DNA from 4 places in the Brevibacillus sp. FSL K6-0770 genome. Region 4 is predicted to be linked to each of the others. Evidence: riboswitches for the same ligand, from Rfam matches in the RefSeq annotation. Region 4 holds a riboswitch; each other region holds the start of a gene.
The links. Region 4 has a riboswitch for S-adenosylmethionine ahead of NST23_RS02640 (homocysteine synthase). Riboswitches for the same ligand answer to the same signal wherever they lie in the genome.
Positions count from the first base shown of each region.

Region 1 (4,095 bases), 4.4 Mb from region 4:
TGTCGCGGTGCTTCGGATCGAGGCGAGCTACATCCCATTTTTCATAAATGATTTCTTGGGTGTCCAGGAAGGAAATGACTTCCTCCGGAGCGGAAATGTACTCGTTGTTGTCGTGGAAACGAATTTGTGCCATGATGCTTGCCTCCCTTGATTAGTTGGATGTAGTGGACACGACAGCTTGGCGCAGTTGCAGCCAGCGGGCGTGGTACTCAAACAGAAATTCAAATGCTTCCAGGTGGCGCTTCGCTTCAAAGTCGTTGCCGCCCCAGGCGTAAATGCCGTGGTTACGGATCAGAACACCCGGAATTTCCGGGGTGATGACTTTTTCGATCGCGGCTGCGAGGGTCGGAATATCGGCAAAGTTCTCAACAATCGGAACAGTGATCCGCGCATTTTCCTCCCAAATCCCAAGGCCCTTGATCAGCTCCTGGCCTTGAATGGTGAAAGCCCGTTGGCCGAAGTACAGCTCGGAGATGAGATTGTTCCAGACCGTATGGACGTGGAAGCAGGCACCTGCTTTGGCAAACTTTTGATAGACGACTGCGTGGATCAACGTTTCGGCGGACGGCTTGAGCGAGGTTGCCTCCACGGGACGGGAGTCTTGATCGACCACCAGATAGTCTTCCGGCGACAGCTTCGTCTTGTCCTTGCCGCTTGCCGTCACGGCAAATTGCAGCGGCTCGTCTTGAATCTTGATGGAGAGATTGCCGCTTGTGCCGGGAAACCAGTCCCGGCGGGCAAATGTCAGCTTGGCGTCATCGAGACGACGAAACGCGTCCAGACGCTGTTCGAGTGTTGCGGTCATGTGTCAGACAACCTCCTGTTTCAGTTGCGTAAGTGTGGCGATCACGTCGTGGAAGGTGGCGAAAGTGCTGTGTGACAGCTGTAGTTCCTCGGCTTTTTGCGCGAGGAAGGAGCGGGCGATCACGAAATCGGCAATTTTGGCGCCAGCCAGGTCAGTGATGGAATCACCAATGACGACACGATAGTGAGTGGCGGGATCGTAGCGGCGAATAATGGTTGTCTTGCACATGCCACAGCCGTTTGTGCAATGCTCGTCGCAGGAATGCGGCCACGTAATCGTGATGTTCTCTCCGGAGAAGTCGCTGCCGTTGCAGTAAATCGGGACATGATCCAAATCAAACGGAGCGAGGATCGGCTTTACGAAAAAGTCGATGCCGCCGCTCGTGATCAGCAGTTCGATGCCTTCCTCGCGGCAAAAGCGGACAAAATCGGCAAAGCCGGGGCGAATGGTCGCTTCGTTCACGATGTAGTCCACAATGTTCTGGCGCAGGGAGGAGGGCAAGAGCTGAAACAGCTTGCCGACGCCTTCCTGTACGCTGATTTTTTGCGACAAAATTTGTTCGGTAAGAGCTTCCCACTCAGGGGGAGCGAATTTTTTTACAATCGCGACGATGTTGTCTTTTTCCGTAATGGTTCCGTCAAAATCGCAGAACAGCACGAGCTTTTTGCTCATCGTGCGCCACCCCATTTCTCCAGGGCTGCCGCCAGTTCAGGCGATTGGTTCGCCGCTTCTCCCAGGGTGTGTCCAGCCGTGACTGCTGCGATTGCATCGACGAACGCTTTGGCCCCTGCGGTAGCGCCGCCCGGATGTCCGTGAATGCCGCCGCCAGCATTGACGATTTGGTCCAGACCGAAATCCGCATAAAGCTGCGGGACGAGTCCCGGATGGATGCCGGCTGATGGAACCGGGAACGAGCGGCGCACGCCTTCCAACGGAGTGGTCAAGTTGGTCGCCAGTTGCAGCGCTTCTGTTTTGTCCAGGGCGACGTTGCCATATGGCGACGGGAACAGCACCAGGTCTGCTCCGGCAATTCGCATCAGGGTGCCGAGCAAAAGCGGAGTGGCGATCCCGTAATCAGGCGACGGATAGTAAGCGCCAGCGAGAGCGGGGTGGGCCATGATCGGGATGTTGACGTCCGGATCGGCTGCCAGGCGGTGCAAGGCATCGAAGCCAAAAGCGAGGACGTTGAACAGCAGGCAATCTGCGCCAGCTTCCACGGCACGCTTTGCTTTTTCGTTCAGCTCGTTGATCGGGCCAGTCAGGTTGGCCGCGTAGAGGACAGGCTTGCCAGTTTGCGCTTCTGTCTCCTGCGCGATCTCCTTGAAGGCGCGGATACGCTCCAAAAACGGCGCGCGATCGTCTGCGAAGAAGATTTCGTCATCTTTGACCAGATCGACGCCACCGAGCGCCTGTGCCCGGAATTGCGTCTTCAAATCTTCGAAGGGAAGACCGAGGCAAGATTTGAAAATGCTCATCAACAGCGGGCGGTTTTGTGCATCCAAACGTCCGCGCAGTCCGTCAATGCCGAACTTTGGTCCGGGAAAAGCTTGTAGAAACGACTCAGGGAAAGTGATGTCCACCAGCTTGATTTTTCCGTCCATGGACAGTTTCCCGAAGATTCCGGTCAAAAGCGAAGGAATGTCGTGCGTAAAATTGCGCGTCGGGTAGCTGACGGTGATCAGTCCGCGCGTCTCGCCGTTTTCCAATGTCTCAAGCGGCGTAGCGCTCACGGCTTCCCCGAGATAAGGAGCCAGCTCAGCTTGCTTCGCTGCGGGCAAATCCGTCCAGGAGCCGACCGTCATGCCAACGGCGATGGCGGCTGCTTTTTTGTGTAAGTCTTTGGCTTGCGTCAAATAAGTGACGAGGATGCGTTGATCACTCATGCTAGTCCTCCTTGGGCAGCTTGAAAAGTTTCGTGAAGCTTTCGGGCATGTAAAAAAGCCTCCCCAGAGCGGGGAGGCGGTTGTCGACTATAAAAACGTCTCGTCTCCTCTCATCTCTCGGGTCAGTAGTCGGGACAGAAGACGCAGCAATGCCGCTTCTCGTACCGACTCTTATCCGTTGGAATTAGCACCGTTTCGCTATTCAAGAAAAAATAGCGCCGGTTGCCGGGCATCATAGGGCCAGTCCCTCAGCCAGCTCGCGATAAGAGTTATGTGGTTCACAGGCCAGTCAGCCGTGTGTGCTACACCCATGATATGACTTCTGTTGTCCGTAGTCAATCTTTGTTTTTTGCCGGAATGTGCTCTCTGTAGAGAGGGAAAAAGTGGCCGGAAGTGAAACTTTTTTCGCTAGAGGGCGTGGTACGTAAAGAAGGGATGTGGAGGCATTGGGAAAGTAGGCTTGGAGTATGTGTACCAGATGCATGTAAACGACATATACCGCTACCTTTTCCGGCTGACACGCGATACCAGGCATGCGGAGGACTTGACGCAGGAGGTTTTTTTCCGGGCGTATGCCTCCCTGGAAGACTACCGCGGCGAAAAGGTCAGGCCATGGCTGTTCAAGGTCGCTTACCACGCTTTTATCGATTGGCACCGCAAGCAAAAGCGGCGGCCAGTCGACTACATGGAAAAGATGCCGGAACGACCGGACGCATCCGCGAGCGACCCGGCGGAACTGTTGGTCGCTCAGGAATTGTGGAAAGAGGCATATGCGCATCTGGAGCAATTGCCGCCCAAGCAACGACAGGTCATTTTGCTGTCAGCCATGCAATTTTCCTACGCGGAAATGGCAGAGGTGTTGGAGATCGAACTGGCGGACGTCAAACGCTCGCTGTTTCGCGGTCGGCAAAAGATGCGAAAGCTGTGGAAGGAGGAAGGGCCATGACGCACCAAAACGGTCATGATCGCGAGCAAAAGCTGCTCGCTTATTTGAGAGGGGAACTGACAGGGGAAGAAGCAAAGCGGCTTGGCGAGGAGCTGGCAGCCGATGAGGCATGCGCAGAGCGGCTGGAGCGGCTTTTGCTGGGCGAAGAAGGAGAGCAGCAACCACGGGAACTCGACGCGCTGGACGAGGGCGGGCACAGCCAGCTTTCCGAAGCGAAGCAGAGGGCGATTGTCCGGCGGGGAAAATGGAAAAATCGCTTGCTCAGTTCCGTGTACGCTTTTGCCATCCCGTTTGTAATTGGCGTGGTATTTCTGGGCGTCAACGGATGGGTAGGGTCGTCGATGCACGATGATCTGCACCGGGTAGCGAAGGACATGGTCAATTTTACGCAGCCGGGTGTCAGCGTGGGCAGCAGCGGCTCGCAGGTGGGACTGCTGTACGGCAGCATCCGGATGGAACTT
Region 1 is NZ_JBBOBQ010000001.1:4,932,029-4,936,123, reverse strand. Features, by position in the region: gene NST23_RS23470 (1,2-dihydroxy-3-keto-5-methylthiopentene dioxygenase) at 1-133, opposite strand, end outside; gene NST23_RS23465 (methylthioribulose 1-phosphate dehydratase) at 152-805, opposite strand; gene NST23_RS23460 (2-hydroxy-3-keto-5-methylthiopentenyl-1-phosphate phosphatase) at 809-1,477, opposite strand; gene NST23_RS23455 (2,3-diketo-5-methylthiopentyl-1-phosphate enolase) at 1,474-2,688, opposite strand; SAM riboswitch class I at 2,857-2,957, opposite strand; gene NST23_RS23450 (sigma-70 family RNA polymerase sigma factor) at 3,158-3,634, shown strand; gene NST23_RS23445 (anti-sigma factor) at 3,631-4,095, shown strand, end outside.
Region 1: linked by a shared signal. The riboswitch ahead of NST23_RS23455 (2,3-diketo-5-methylthiopentyl-1-phosphate enolase) and the one ahead of NST23_RS02640 (homocysteine synthase) in region 4 are both predicted to bind S-adenosylmethionine.

Region 2 (4,095 bases), 3.7 Mb from region 4:
TGACTGATTTGCAATCCGAGCCGTTTCTCATTCACGAAGCAGGCTCCACCTCACGCGAGCTTGCTGAACTTTGGGCCCAGGAAAACCAGCTGCGCTGGCAAGTGCGCATGGAGCTGGGGGCGATCGAGACGATCAAGGAAGCGACCAAACACAACATGGGCGTCAGTGTCCTGCCGTATCGCAGCGTCGTGCGCGAAAGCGAGACTGGTGAACTGATCGTTCGCGAACTGCCCGGCTACGTCAATCGCCGGCACATTTGCCTCGTCTATCGCCAGGACGACATCATGCCTTATCCGGTCCAGAGCTTCATCCGGTTTTTGCAGCATCAACGCCCGCACGCAAAAAGCCCCTCTCCGCTGTAAAAGGGAAAGGGGCGATTATGTAAATCAAATAGCTATTCTACGCGATGCGAACAACACGAGCCTTTTCTGCTTGCGGCAAGAAAGACAAGTCTACGTGTCCGCGTGCTTCATCCAGTCCGATGTCCTCTGCCAAAAGCAGCGCTTCTTCCTGGAAAGTCGGCGTACAGCTTCCTTCGTTCAGCTCACAGAGACGCTTCAAACGCTTCAAGCGATCCGCGCATTTCTCTGCACGCATGCATTCATTGGTCAGCTCACATACATTTACATGGCGCGCATCTGCGATCATGCTGATATCATCTACGTGCACAATCAGCCGCTTGCCTTCTTCTGTGACGAATCCGATCGAGCAAAAATGCGCACCTGACATTTCCAAACGAGTGAGAACCGCATTGGCAAAAATCTCTCCCGTGCGCAGTCGAACCTGAGCTGCTTCAATGGCTCCACCGATCTTCCGCTCGTTGGCGATCACCGTATACATGTCCGTGTAACCGTTAATCTGATAGCGCATAGTACCCTCCCGCTCTTGCTGAGATCAATTATCATTACCATCCTATAATGAAAATCATTATCTGTCAACGGTGAGAATGATTTTTATTCGCCTTGCCTGTCTTGGTTTCCAAAAACGCATGGCCCTTACATTTTACCCAGAAAATCTCCTGCTATCCCCTGATTTCCAAACAAAAACCGCACTTTCTCATGCAGGAAAGTGCGGTCCGTTCTCATCCTATTTGGTATTGGCAAACAGTCCTAATTTCTCAATGCGCTGTACCGCTTCGGCCAGACGTTCTTCACTCGACAACAGCGCGGCGCGAACGTATCCTTCCCCGGTAGGGCCGAAGCCGTCACCGGGAGCAACGACGACATGCGCTTTTTCCAAGAGCAAATCGGAAAACTCGATGGAAGTGAATCCGGCTGGAACCGGGAGCCAGGCAAAAAACGAGCCTTGGGACGGCGGCGCTTGCCAGCCGATGCGGTGCAGATTGGAGAACAAGGCGTTGCGTCTGCTTTCGTAGACAGCCACCAAATCCCGAACGCATTGCTGCGATTCGGTCATCGCGGTTACCGCTGCCATTTGCACAGCACCGAACAGGCTGACGAAATAATGATCCTGAATCAGATTGATCAGTCTCACCAGCTCGCGGTTGCCGACCATCGCACCTACGCGCCAGCCAGCCATGTTGTACGTTTTGGACAAAGTGTAAAACTCGACACCGACCTCTTTTGCCCCTGGCACCTGCATGAAGCTGACCGGCTTTTTGCCGTCGTAGCTGATCGCGCCGTAGGCAAAGTCGTGGCAGACGACGATCTCATGCTTGCGGGCAAATTGAATCGTTTCCTCGTAAAATTCAAACGGCGCATTCACCGCTGTCGGGTTATTCGGATAGTTCAAAAACATCAGCTTGGCCCGATCCAAATCGGCTTGCGGAATTTTGCTGTAGTCCGGCAAAAACTGATTTTCTGCTGTCAGCGGCATCATCGACATCCGACCATTGACGACCGCCACACCCGACCAGTAATCCGGATAGCCCGGGTCCGGTACGAGCGCGACGTCGCCTGCGTTCATCAGCACCTGGCAAATTTCCACCAGTCCTGTTTTGCTGCCGAACAAAACCGCTACTTCTTCTTCCGGATCAAGGTCTACGTCAAATTGTTGTTTATACCAGTGCGCAACAGCCTGCTTCAGTTCCAGTCGGCCGGAAAAAGGCGGGTACTTGTGGTGAAGCGGGTTGGCTGTATGTGCTTGCAGCGCTTCTACGATGTGGGGAGGAGTCGGCAAGTCCGGGTTTCCCTGCCCCAGGTTGATCACATCGTGCCCGTTGGCGATGACTTTATTTACTTTCGCTACCAGCGTCGCGAAAAATTGGGTTGGCAGTCGGTCAATCATGTCGGAAGGTTGGATACGCATTTCTCTTCAGTTCCTTTCTTTTCGCCCATACAGCAAAAACCCCTTTTTTCCGTACAGAAAAAGGGGGAGATCAGCTTGGTCACGTCCTTATCTGTCAGGAATACTCCTGCTGGAATTGGCACAGCATCTGCATCGCTACACGCGCAGATCCGCTGCCGGGCTTCATAGGGCCAGTCCCTCCGCCTCTCTTCATAAGTAAATCACACGGAATATACTGTTTTTAATCTTCTTCATACTACATTGCCTGCTCTCGACGTGTCAAGATGCTTCCCCGCAGGCGCTCGCCTTTTTTCGCTACATCTTTTCTGCGGTTGGCACAGCCACCTTTTGACGGCGATTCAAAAACGTTGTGTGGAAGGCGAAAAACGCCACGGACAAGAGCGCAAGCCCTGCCATGATGTACAAAAGCCCTTGCGCCTGAAAGTGCTGGAAAATGATCGCGCCGAGCAACGGTCCGAGCATCCGCCCTGCCGAGCCTGTTCCCGCGATCAGCCCTTGAATAAAGCCTTCCCGTCCTGCTGGCGTAATTTGTGCGGCTACGGCAGGAACGGCTGGCCAGACGAGCATTTCGCCCAACGTCATGATAAACATTGCGGCGACGAAGCCCGCATAGGAGGTCGACTGCGACAAAATCAGCATCGACAAGGCAAAGACGTAGGAGCCGAGCAGCATTTGCGCTTTCAGCGTGCGAGCAAAGCGGCGAATGACCCAGGCGATCAGCGGTTGACCAAACAGGATCAAGCCGCCATTCAGCGTCCACAGCAAGCTGTACTGGCGCAAGGAGATGCCCAAAGATTGCATGTAAGTCGACAACACCGTCGTCCATTGCACGTACACAATCCAGCTGATCAGCAAGCCGCTGCACAAAAACAGCAAGGCTCCCCAAACCACTTTTCGCGTTGGCTGAAGCTCTCCTGCGCCATGTGCGCCAAGCTGTCCGTCAGCATCGGTCTTGCTCGTGTCCGACTCGCCCGCTGGCGAAGCAGGCAGTGGCCGATTCTCCGCCGCTTTCAGATGGCGCGGCAAAAAGATCACGAAGATGGCGAGAACGATCATTTGCGTGAGTGCGTTCCCGAAAAAGGTCCAGGAAAACGATACGCTCGCCAAAAGTCCGCCCAGCGCCGAGCCTGCCGCCACTCCCGCATTCAACGCGACGTAAATCATGTTGATTCCTTTGCGCCCGCCTTCCGGCCACAAAACGACCGCCAGCGCGTTCATGACAGGAGACAGCGTTCCGTAGAACAGCCCGTTTAACAGCAGCAGGATCGTATACACGGTAAAATCGTGCGTAAGTCCAAGACCGATTGTAATCAAAATAATGCCGACAGAGCCGATTATGATCGTCCGCATTCTTCCCCAGCGGTCAAACAGCATGCCACCCGTGATGCTTCCGATCAAAAACGCGCCCTGGTTCAATAACAGCAAAAAACCCGCTACAGGCAGCGGCTTCCCCAAGTAATCGTGAATGTAAATCGTGACGAGCGGCCATATACATGCCATACCCGTAGAAAAAATGATGGCAGCAACCGCCAGAAGACGAATGCTGCTCGGATAGGATTCCCATTTCTGTCTCATAATCTAGTTCTCTCCCCGACGAAAATCGCCGTTCTTTCCGCCTGATTTGCTCAACAGACAGGTCGGCCCGATGACCATGCCTTTGTCCATCGCCTTGCACATGTCGTACACCGTAAGAGCAGCAACGCTTACCGCTGTCAAAGCTTCCATCTCGACGCCTGTTTTTCCGGTCGTCCGCACGCTTGCTTCCAGGCCCAGCGTCGTCTCGTTTTCAAAAGTGAAGCGAATATCAATCCCGGTCAAGGAAAGCGG
Region 2 is NZ_JBBOBQ010000001.1:4,174,049-4,178,143, forward strand. Features, by position in the region: gene NST23_RS19910 (LysR family transcriptional regulator) at 1-362, shown strand, start outside; gene NST23_RS19915 (hypothetical protein) at 400-870, opposite strand; gene NST23_RS19920 (pyridoxal phosphate-dependent aminotransferase) at 1,087-2,268, opposite strand; SAM riboswitch class I at 2,353-2,466, opposite strand; gene NST23_RS19925 (MFS transporter) at 2,563-3,843, opposite strand; gene moaC (cyclic pyranopterin monophosphate synthase MoaC) at 3,847-4,095, opposite strand, start outside.
Region 2: linked by a shared signal. The riboswitch ahead of NST23_RS19920 (pyridoxal phosphate-dependent aminotransferase) and the one ahead of NST23_RS02640 (homocysteine synthase) in region 4 are both predicted to bind S-adenosylmethionine.

Region 3 (4,095 bases), 4.7 Mb from region 4:
ACCTTACTCACCCCCGCTGGCATAATACATCATCGTCTCCTGTGTCGCGTCCGCGCGGCTCAGCTCCTTGACGATTTTCCCTTCAAACATGACCAAAATCCGGTCGGCAATGCCCAATACTTCGGCAAACTCGCAAGAAAAGTAGAGAACGCCCTTGCCCTGCTCCGCCAGCTTTCCAATCAGGCGGTAAATATCGCTTTTCGCCCCGATGTCGACGCCTTTGGTCGGCTCGTCGAACATGAACACTTGCGCATCCGTATCCAGCCATTTGCCAATCGCGACTTTTTGCTGGTTTCCTCCGCTGAGGTAGCCAACCAGCTGTGTGATGTCTGCCGTCTTTACGCCCAGACGGCTCACCAGCTCCCTCGCCTGCTTCGCTTCTGCCCCTCTGCGGACAAATCCGAGCCGCGACCACTTCTCCAAAGCGGAGACAGACAAGTTGTTCTGGACAGATTCCTCGACAAAAATGCCTTCTTTGCGCCGTTCTTCCGGTACGAGGACGATTCCCGCATCAACAGCGTCCTTCGGCGACCGCAGCCGCACCTCTTTGCCGCTCAGCCTGACTTGTCCCGCCTCGGCGGTATCCGCTCCGAACAAAAGTCTCGCCAGTTCCGTCTTCCCGGCTCCAACCAGCCCGACAATCCCGACAATCTCGCCTTCGCGAACGCTCAAATCGGCGCGGCGAACCTTGCCGCCAGCCACTCCCGCAGCTTCCAGAAGCACCCCGCCTACAGGCACTTCGACTTTCGGGAACTCTTCCTCGAAGCTTTTGCCCAGCATGTTGCCGATGACCTCATCCATCGTCGTGTGGGACGTCTCGCTCGTCACGATCAGTTGACCGTCCCGCATGATCGTGATTCGGTCGCATATCTCAAAAATTTCCGGCAGGCGATGGGAAATGTAGATGATCCCGACACCCGCTTTTTTCAACTGGTCAATGATGAGAAACAGCCGCTCGCTCTCCTTCGTGCTCAACGGAGCTGTCGGTTCGTCAAAAATGACGTACTTCGCTTTTTGCACGGTCGCGCGGGCAATCAGGATCAGTTGCTTTTCGGACAGCGTACATTCCTCGACGAGCATGCGCACAGGGATGGAAAAGCCGAAGCTCTGCAAAATGCTTTCCGCTTCCTTGTGCAAGCTCGGCCAGTTCATGAATCCTTTGCGGCCTGCCGAGACAATCTGATCGAGCAAAATGTTTTCCGTCACGCTCAAGTACGGGATCAGCGCCGTATCCACTTCCTGGTACACGCACTGGATGCCTAAAGCTTTCGCATCCTGGGGCGATTGGATCGACACCTCTTTGCCGTCAATCGTGATGCTCCCCCCGTCAGACTGATACGCGCCCGTCAAAATTTTCATCAAGGTACTTTTCCCCGCTCCATTCGCCCCTAAAAGCGCATGAACCTCGCCAGCCTTGACCTCAAAATCGACCGAACGCAGCGCAGGAACGCCGGAGAACTGCTTCACAATCCCTTTCATCTGCAAGCTGGACACTTTTCGCACCCCCTTAAATAAGCAAGATTCCCGTTGACTGATCAACGGGAATAGCCAAATCAACCAGCTTTATATGCTTACTTGCCCCACTCTTTCACGTACTGGGACAAGTCGCCCATTGTCACTTTTTTGTCCTTAGGCAAATCTTCTTGTTTCACCAACACCGGATTCAGCTTCACGCTGTCTGGCACTTGCTCGCCTTTGATTTTTTGGAAAATAGCCGCTGCGTGAGTGCGTCCGATGTTCGATGGATCTACGGCTGCAGTCGCTGCCCATGGCGAATTTGCTTCCTGGATCAGTTGCAGGTCTTCATCACTCAGGTCGATGCCGTATACTTTGATTTCTGTGCGGCCTGCTTGCAAGATCGCACGGGTTGCCCCTTTGGCAAATTCATCCCAAGATGCCCATACAGCCGTGATGTCGCCTTTGTTCGGATATTTTTTCAGGATGGCTTCCATCTGTGCTTGGGTATCCAGCGCTGTGTTGTTTGTCGCGGAACCGAAAGCGGCGACTTCCTTGATATCCGGATATTTTTTCAGGAACGCTTCATAAGTCACCTGACGTTTTTCCATCGGAGCAAAGCCTGCCACCCAAATTTTCACGATGTTGCCTTTGCCGCCGGAATCTGCCGCCAGCTTTTCCAGGCTCAGCTCTGCCAGCTTGTTGTCGTCTTGCTCGACAATCGGCACGCCAGGCAGCTTGATGTCTGTGTCGAACAGAACGACCGGGATTTTTTTGTCGACAGCTTTTTGCGTACCTTGTTGCAACGCTTCCGCTGTACCGTGGTCAATCAGGATGCCGTCAAAGTTTTGGTTGACCGCAGCGTCAAGATTCGACGCCATTTTCGACAAATCCGTATCTGCGTTGAATACTGTCAGCTCTCCGCCGTTTTTCTCGACTTCCTGCTTCACACCGTTAATGTATTGAGCCGAAAACGTTCCTACATTTTGGCGCATGATCAGGGCAATCCGCTTCGCTTTTTCGCCGGAAGCGCCGTTTGCCGCCGTGTTTTTCGTATCGGCTCCGCCGCCGCACGCGGTCAAGGCCACCGATACTGCCAGTACGAGTGATGTGATAAGGCCCAGTTTCTTTTTCATCGAAAAATCCCCCTTTTTCTTTGTTCCTTGTTGTGCTGCAAGCTGAGGAGGCGACGACCTTCCCTTTCCAAAAGGAAAAGCCTCTTTCAACAGATGAAAGAGGCTTGATCGACAAGATTCGCGCCTCTTATCTGTCAGGTATCGCTACCTGTTGGAGTTAGCACCTTGGCTCGCAAGACATTGATCTTGCCAGCTAGGTTGCCGGGCGTCATAGGGCCATTCCCTCAGCCTTCTCTGGATAAGAGTAGTTATTATTTTCGAAACCTTTGTATTAGTATATAGAGACTATAATCCGTGTTTTACCCATCTGTCAACTAGGTTTTTAAAACTTTTCTCCTTTAAATTTATTCCGCCGCTGCGTCCAAATTTTGGAGGAATCGTGTAGGCTCTTGTCGAAATATCGTAGATTGAAGCAGCCATGCAAATTTGCGATGGGGATGTCCGATGATTCTACTAAAAGAAGTAATTTTGCAGATGTTTTTTGCTCTGACGCCATTTGTCCTGTTCAATATTTATTACCGCGACCGAATGCGCAATTACAGCCGCGCTTTCATTCTTGTGACCAGCTCGATTTGCATGTTTCTGGCCATGACCTTCGCGACCAGCGTCTCGGAAGGCGTGATTTTCGATATCAGGCACATCATCGTATTTTTTGCCCTAGTCTATGGGGGAGTGCGGATCGCGCTGGTCTTACTGATCGAGTCCGCGCTATACCGCTATTATTTGGGTGGTGAAGGCATCTGGCTCGCGCTGCTTGCCCTGGTTGTCACCTTTGCCATCTCCCTCCTGATGTATCGGCGTTACAAAGCCAGTTATCGGAAAACACTGTATATTTTTTTGACGGGCGCGCTCTTTTCCCTGGTAGCTTTGGGGTTGACCTATCTATACTTTCCCACCTATGTATCCCATCATCCTGCCTACTACTTGTTCGTGATCCCCGTTCAAAACTTTGTCGGAATTTGGCTTTTGTTGTCGCTATTTAGCAAGTGCGTATCCGACAAAGAACTGTTTATTCGACACGCCCAAAATGAAAAAATCGAAACGATGAGCCATGTCGCCGCATCGCTTGCTCACGAGGTGAGAAATCCGCTCACAGCGGTCAAAGGATTTTTGCGCCTGATCCAGGAAAATCCTGAAAATATTACGAAAACCGATCAGTACATCCGCATCAGCATGGACGAAATCCAGCGGACGGAAGCGATCCTGACCGAGTATCTCGCTTTGTCCAAGCCGCTCAAGGAGCGCACCGAGCTAATCAACGTATGCGACCAGCTTTACGTCGTGCGGGAAGTCATGCTGCCTTTTGCCAATATGCACAATGTCGAGCTGGAGCTGCAAGCTTATGAAAAGCCTGTCACGATTCTGGCCAATCCCGACGAGTTCAAACAAGTCTTGGTCAACTTCATCAAAAATGCGATCGAAGCTTGTGAGCAGACGGTCAACGGCAAAGTGTCCCTCTCGCTGTTCATTGAGAAAAGCAACGCCATGCTGATCATCAAAGACA
Region 3 is NZ_JBBOBQ010000001.1:5,204,053-5,208,147, forward strand. Features, by position in the region: gene NST23_RS24730 (ABC transporter permease) at 1-2, opposite strand, end outside; gene NST23_RS24735 (sugar ABC transporter ATP-binding protein) at 4-1,494, opposite strand; gene NST23_RS24740 (sugar ABC transporter substrate-binding protein) at 1,572-2,591, opposite strand; SAM riboswitch class I at 2,716-2,836, opposite strand; gene NST23_RS24745 (ATP-binding protein) at 3,036-4,095, shown strand, end outside.
Region 3: linked by a shared signal. The riboswitch ahead of NST23_RS24740 (sugar ABC transporter substrate-binding protein) and the one ahead of NST23_RS02640 (homocysteine synthase) in region 4 are both predicted to bind S-adenosylmethionine.

Region 4 (4,095 bases):
TCGGCCTGCACCGTCCAGGGCCGATAAATCGCTTGGGGGATTAGCAGCACACGAGTGACCGCAGGCTCAGGGGGATAGCTTGCTCCGGTTGCCCACTCCACCAGTGCCTCAGGATCGAGCTTGTCCTGCATTGCGCGCTTTTGCGACGAATCCTTTTCCAACATACGCCGGATGCTGGCTTCTTGCGGCTTGATGTGTGTCTGATACCAGCCTTCCATCAAGGTGAGCAGATGCTGGCGCAGTTCATTTGCGTCGACAGAGGTGATATGGGCAATATACGCTGCGAAAAAGAGGTGGTCCCGGCATGCTGCCTGCAAAAGCTCGGCGTCTGCTGCGCTGCCCTGCGCGGCATTTTCGCGTGCTTGCTGTCGTTCCTGGCCCAAAAAAGGCAGGGCGTGGTAGCGCAACTCTTCTGCCGACAGCTCGCTGACAACATGCAAAAACGATTCGAGATCGGCAAAAGGCTGGTGGTGGAGCAGTTGCAGCAACGTCTTCCAAGTGTTGTGCCTTTTGGCGTAATCAACTTCAAGCTGGACGGATTGCGGAAGCGCGCTCAGCATGCTGCTCCAGTGCTCAGGCGGATGCTCCAGCGTGTGGTGAATTTGATCGTAAGTGGCGACGGCGATTCCGAGTGCGGCTTCAAAAAGCGGTGAGCAAGCGAAGTCGAGCTGGTAGGTGGTGCGTGCACTGCCGATGTTCCATATTTTCAAAGCGGATCACCCTTTTCCCATTTTTTTCATAGATCAAATTCTAAAATATTCGAACTGTTAATTCAAGTTATTTAGAATGAATAGTTCAATGATTTTCGCATCTGTTCTTTTTTCTCTGCTGATTTAGTTGAGACTATCCAGTGAAAGACACAAAAAAACGAAAAAACCACTTCCCTGACGAGAGTGGTTTTTTCGTTTTCGCTTGAATGAAAAGGTATGGTGTTGTAGGAAAACCTATACCTTGCTCACGGCAACAGCTGCTTCCAAAGCTTGCTTCAAATCGCCGATGATGTCTTCGATCGCCTCTGTTCCGACAGACAGACGGATCAATCCGGGAGTTACTCCTGCCGTTAATTGCTCCGCTTCGTTCATTTGCTGGTGCGTCGTGCTCGCCGGATGGATAACGAGCGACTTGGAGTCGCCTACGTTTGCCAAATGAGAGAAGAGCTTTACGGATTCGATCAATGTTTTGCCTGCTTGCACGCCGCCGCGGATGCCGAAGGTGAGGATGGCGCCAGCGCCTTTTGGCAAATATTTTTGCGCGAGTGCGTAGTTGGCGTCGCCTTCAAGACCTGGGTAGCTGACCCATTCCACTGCCGGATGCTCGGCGAGGAATTTCGCTACCGCGAGTGCGTTTTGGCTGTGGCGCTCCATGCGCAGGTGGAGTGTCTCCAGACCTTGCAGGAACAGGAAAGAGTTGATAGGAGCTACGGCAGCGCCGATATCGCGTTGCAGTTGCACGCGCGCTTTGATGATGTAGGCGAGCGGGCCGACTGCTTCTGTATAAACGACTCCGTGATAGCTTGGGTCTGGCGTCGTCAGACCAGGGAATTTGCCGTTGTTCCAGTCGAATTTGCCGGAATCTACGATAATGCCGCCAATCGCCGTGCCGTGTCCGCCGATGAATTTGGTCGTGGAGTGAACGACGATGTCAGCTCCGTGCTCGAACGGACGGGTCAGGATTGGCGAAGCGAATGTATTGTCGACAATCAGCGGCACGCCGTTTTCGTGCGCGATGTCCGCAATTGCCTGCAAGTCGGCCACGTCGATGCGAGGGTTGCCGATCGTCTCGCAAAAGAGCGCCTTGGTATTATCGTTGATGAACGCGCGGAAGTTGTCCGGATTGGACTGATCCACAAAGTGTACTTTGATGCCCAGGCGTGGCAGCGTATGGGCAAAAAGGTTGTACGTCCCGCCATACAAGCTGCTGGATGCGACAATCTCGTCGCCCGCTTGCGCAATATTCAAAATCGAGAAGGTGATGGCTGCCTGACCGGAAGAGGTTGCCAGCGCACCTACGCCGCCTTCGAGCAGAGCGACGCGCTTTTCAAATGCGTCTTGGGTCGGATTCATGATGCGCGTGTAGATGTTGCCAAACTCTTTCAAAGCAAACAGGTTGGCAGCATGCTCCGTGTCACGGAAGACGTAGGAAGTCGTTTGGTAGATCGGAACCGCGCGCGAGCCTGTTACCGGGTCTACCTCCTGTCCGCCGTGTACGGCGAGCGTTTCCGGTTTCCATTGTTGTTGGTCAGACATGATCATCTCTCCTTTTTATATGGGGGTAAGGAAATAAAAAAACGGAGCGTTCTCCTGAGTAGAAGAAGGCTCCGGCTATGCACGGGTGTGCGTTCATCTCTCAGAATCTATGGATTCTGCAGGAATTAGCACCGCGCAAGACTCGCTTGCTGGTTGCCGGGTTTCATAGGGCCTGTCCCTCCACCGCTCTTGATGAAAATGTAGCTTTCAGTTGTTGTCATAATTGTATGAAAAACCATACTTCGCTGTCAACATCAAATGATTAAGTTATCGGGGTGGATTTTGTGGATTTTAAAGATTTACCCGTTCATGCTGTTGCCCATAAGATCCAGAGAGCCTGTCTGGTAAGCTCTGTTTACATGGTTTGTATGAGGGTTTCCTTCATCTGAAACCAAATGAGTTGCCTTACGAGATTGTTTTCCTTTTTTGGCATACAAGAGGACCGCAGCCAGAGTGCAAACAGCCAAAATTCCAAGGACATACATCATAGAAATAACTCCCCCTCACGCTAAGCTTCATCAATTATCAGCGTTCTTTTTCATGAACTGGCAGACATGGTTTTTTACTTGTAATTTTATAATTTTATGGTCATTTTTGTAAATTCTTTGAACTTGCAAGCAACCGAGCCTTGCTGTCACAAAATTGCCCCTATATCTCGGCGCTTTCGCAGCTCCCGCCGTTAGAAAACGCCTGGGGCCTATGATATGATGGAAATGGCAGAAAACGACTAAACGATTGTACATATAGGAGGAAAAAACGCGATGAGCCATGGCGTGAAGGAAATTACACCACAAGAGCTGCTGGAAAAGCTCGCGGCAAAAGAACAGCTTCAGGTGATTGATGTACGCGAGGTGGAGGAGTGGAACGAAGGCCATATCAAAGAGGCCAAGCTGATTCCGCTCGGCTTTTTGCCGCATCGCACCGACGAGCTGGACAAAGACATTCCGGTCATCATGGTGTGCCGAAGCGGCGCACGCAGCCACCGGGCAACTGAATATTTGTGTGAGCTTGGCTTTGACGCTGCCAATATGGTAGGCGGAATGCTGGCATGGCCTGGGGAAAAAGAAGTCTAGAAAGACAGAGAAAATGTGCGCTGCTCGCCGCTGCAAGCAAAGCGGGATGGCGCATGAGATGTGCAGGGGAGGCAGGAAATCGTGAGTGAAGGAGCACAGCAACAAGGGTCAGCGTTGCAGCGCCATTGGTTTACGGTGCTGGCAGGCTTGATTATCCTTGCGATTGTAGGTGTGTTCGGCTACAAATACTTGGCAAAAGATCCGATTCCGGTGATGAAGCCGATCGCGGACTTTTCGTTGGACAACAGTGACGGAACTTCCTATACGTTCTCGCAAGGCAAAGGCAAGGTGCGCCTTGTCGAGTTCATGTTTACCAATTGCCCTGATATTTGCCCGGCAACGACGTACAACATGTCCAAGCTTCAGGATCAGTTGAAGGAGAAAAAGCTGTTCGGCAACAAGGTTGAGTTTGTCTCGATCACCTTCGACCCCGACTTTGATACGGCTGAGGTTTTGCAGCAGTATGCAGCGAAGTTCAAGGCTGATCAAAGCGGCTGGAAGTTTTTGCGCGGAGATGCCCAGGCGGTGGAAAAAGTAACGAAAGACTTCGGGATCGCGGTACTGAAGCAGCCTGACGGTTCTTTTGCCCACACCGCACGCATGTTCCTCGTCGACGGTGACGGCAACATGCGCCGTGCTTACGGCATGGCGGCGGACATGGACATGGAGCAAATGATGAAAGAAATGGAACAGCTCGCTGACTAGACTCAGACGGTTTCTTCGTACGTGATGTTCACGACTCGTTCCGTTTGGTTTTCAAATTCAATATGCACAAG
Region 4 is NZ_JBBOBQ010000001.1:484,734-488,828, forward strand. Features, by position in the region: gene NST23_RS02635 (ArsR/SmtB family transcription factor) at 1-710, opposite strand, end outside; gene NST23_RS02640 (homocysteine synthase) at 945-2,246, opposite strand; SAM riboswitch class I at 2,337-2,445, opposite strand; gene NST23_RS02645 (rhodanese-like domain-containing protein) at 3,008-3,319, shown strand; gene NST23_RS02650 (SCO family protein) at 3,401-4,024, shown strand; gene NST23_RS02655 (YqzG/YhdC family protein) at 4,027-4,095, opposite strand, start outside.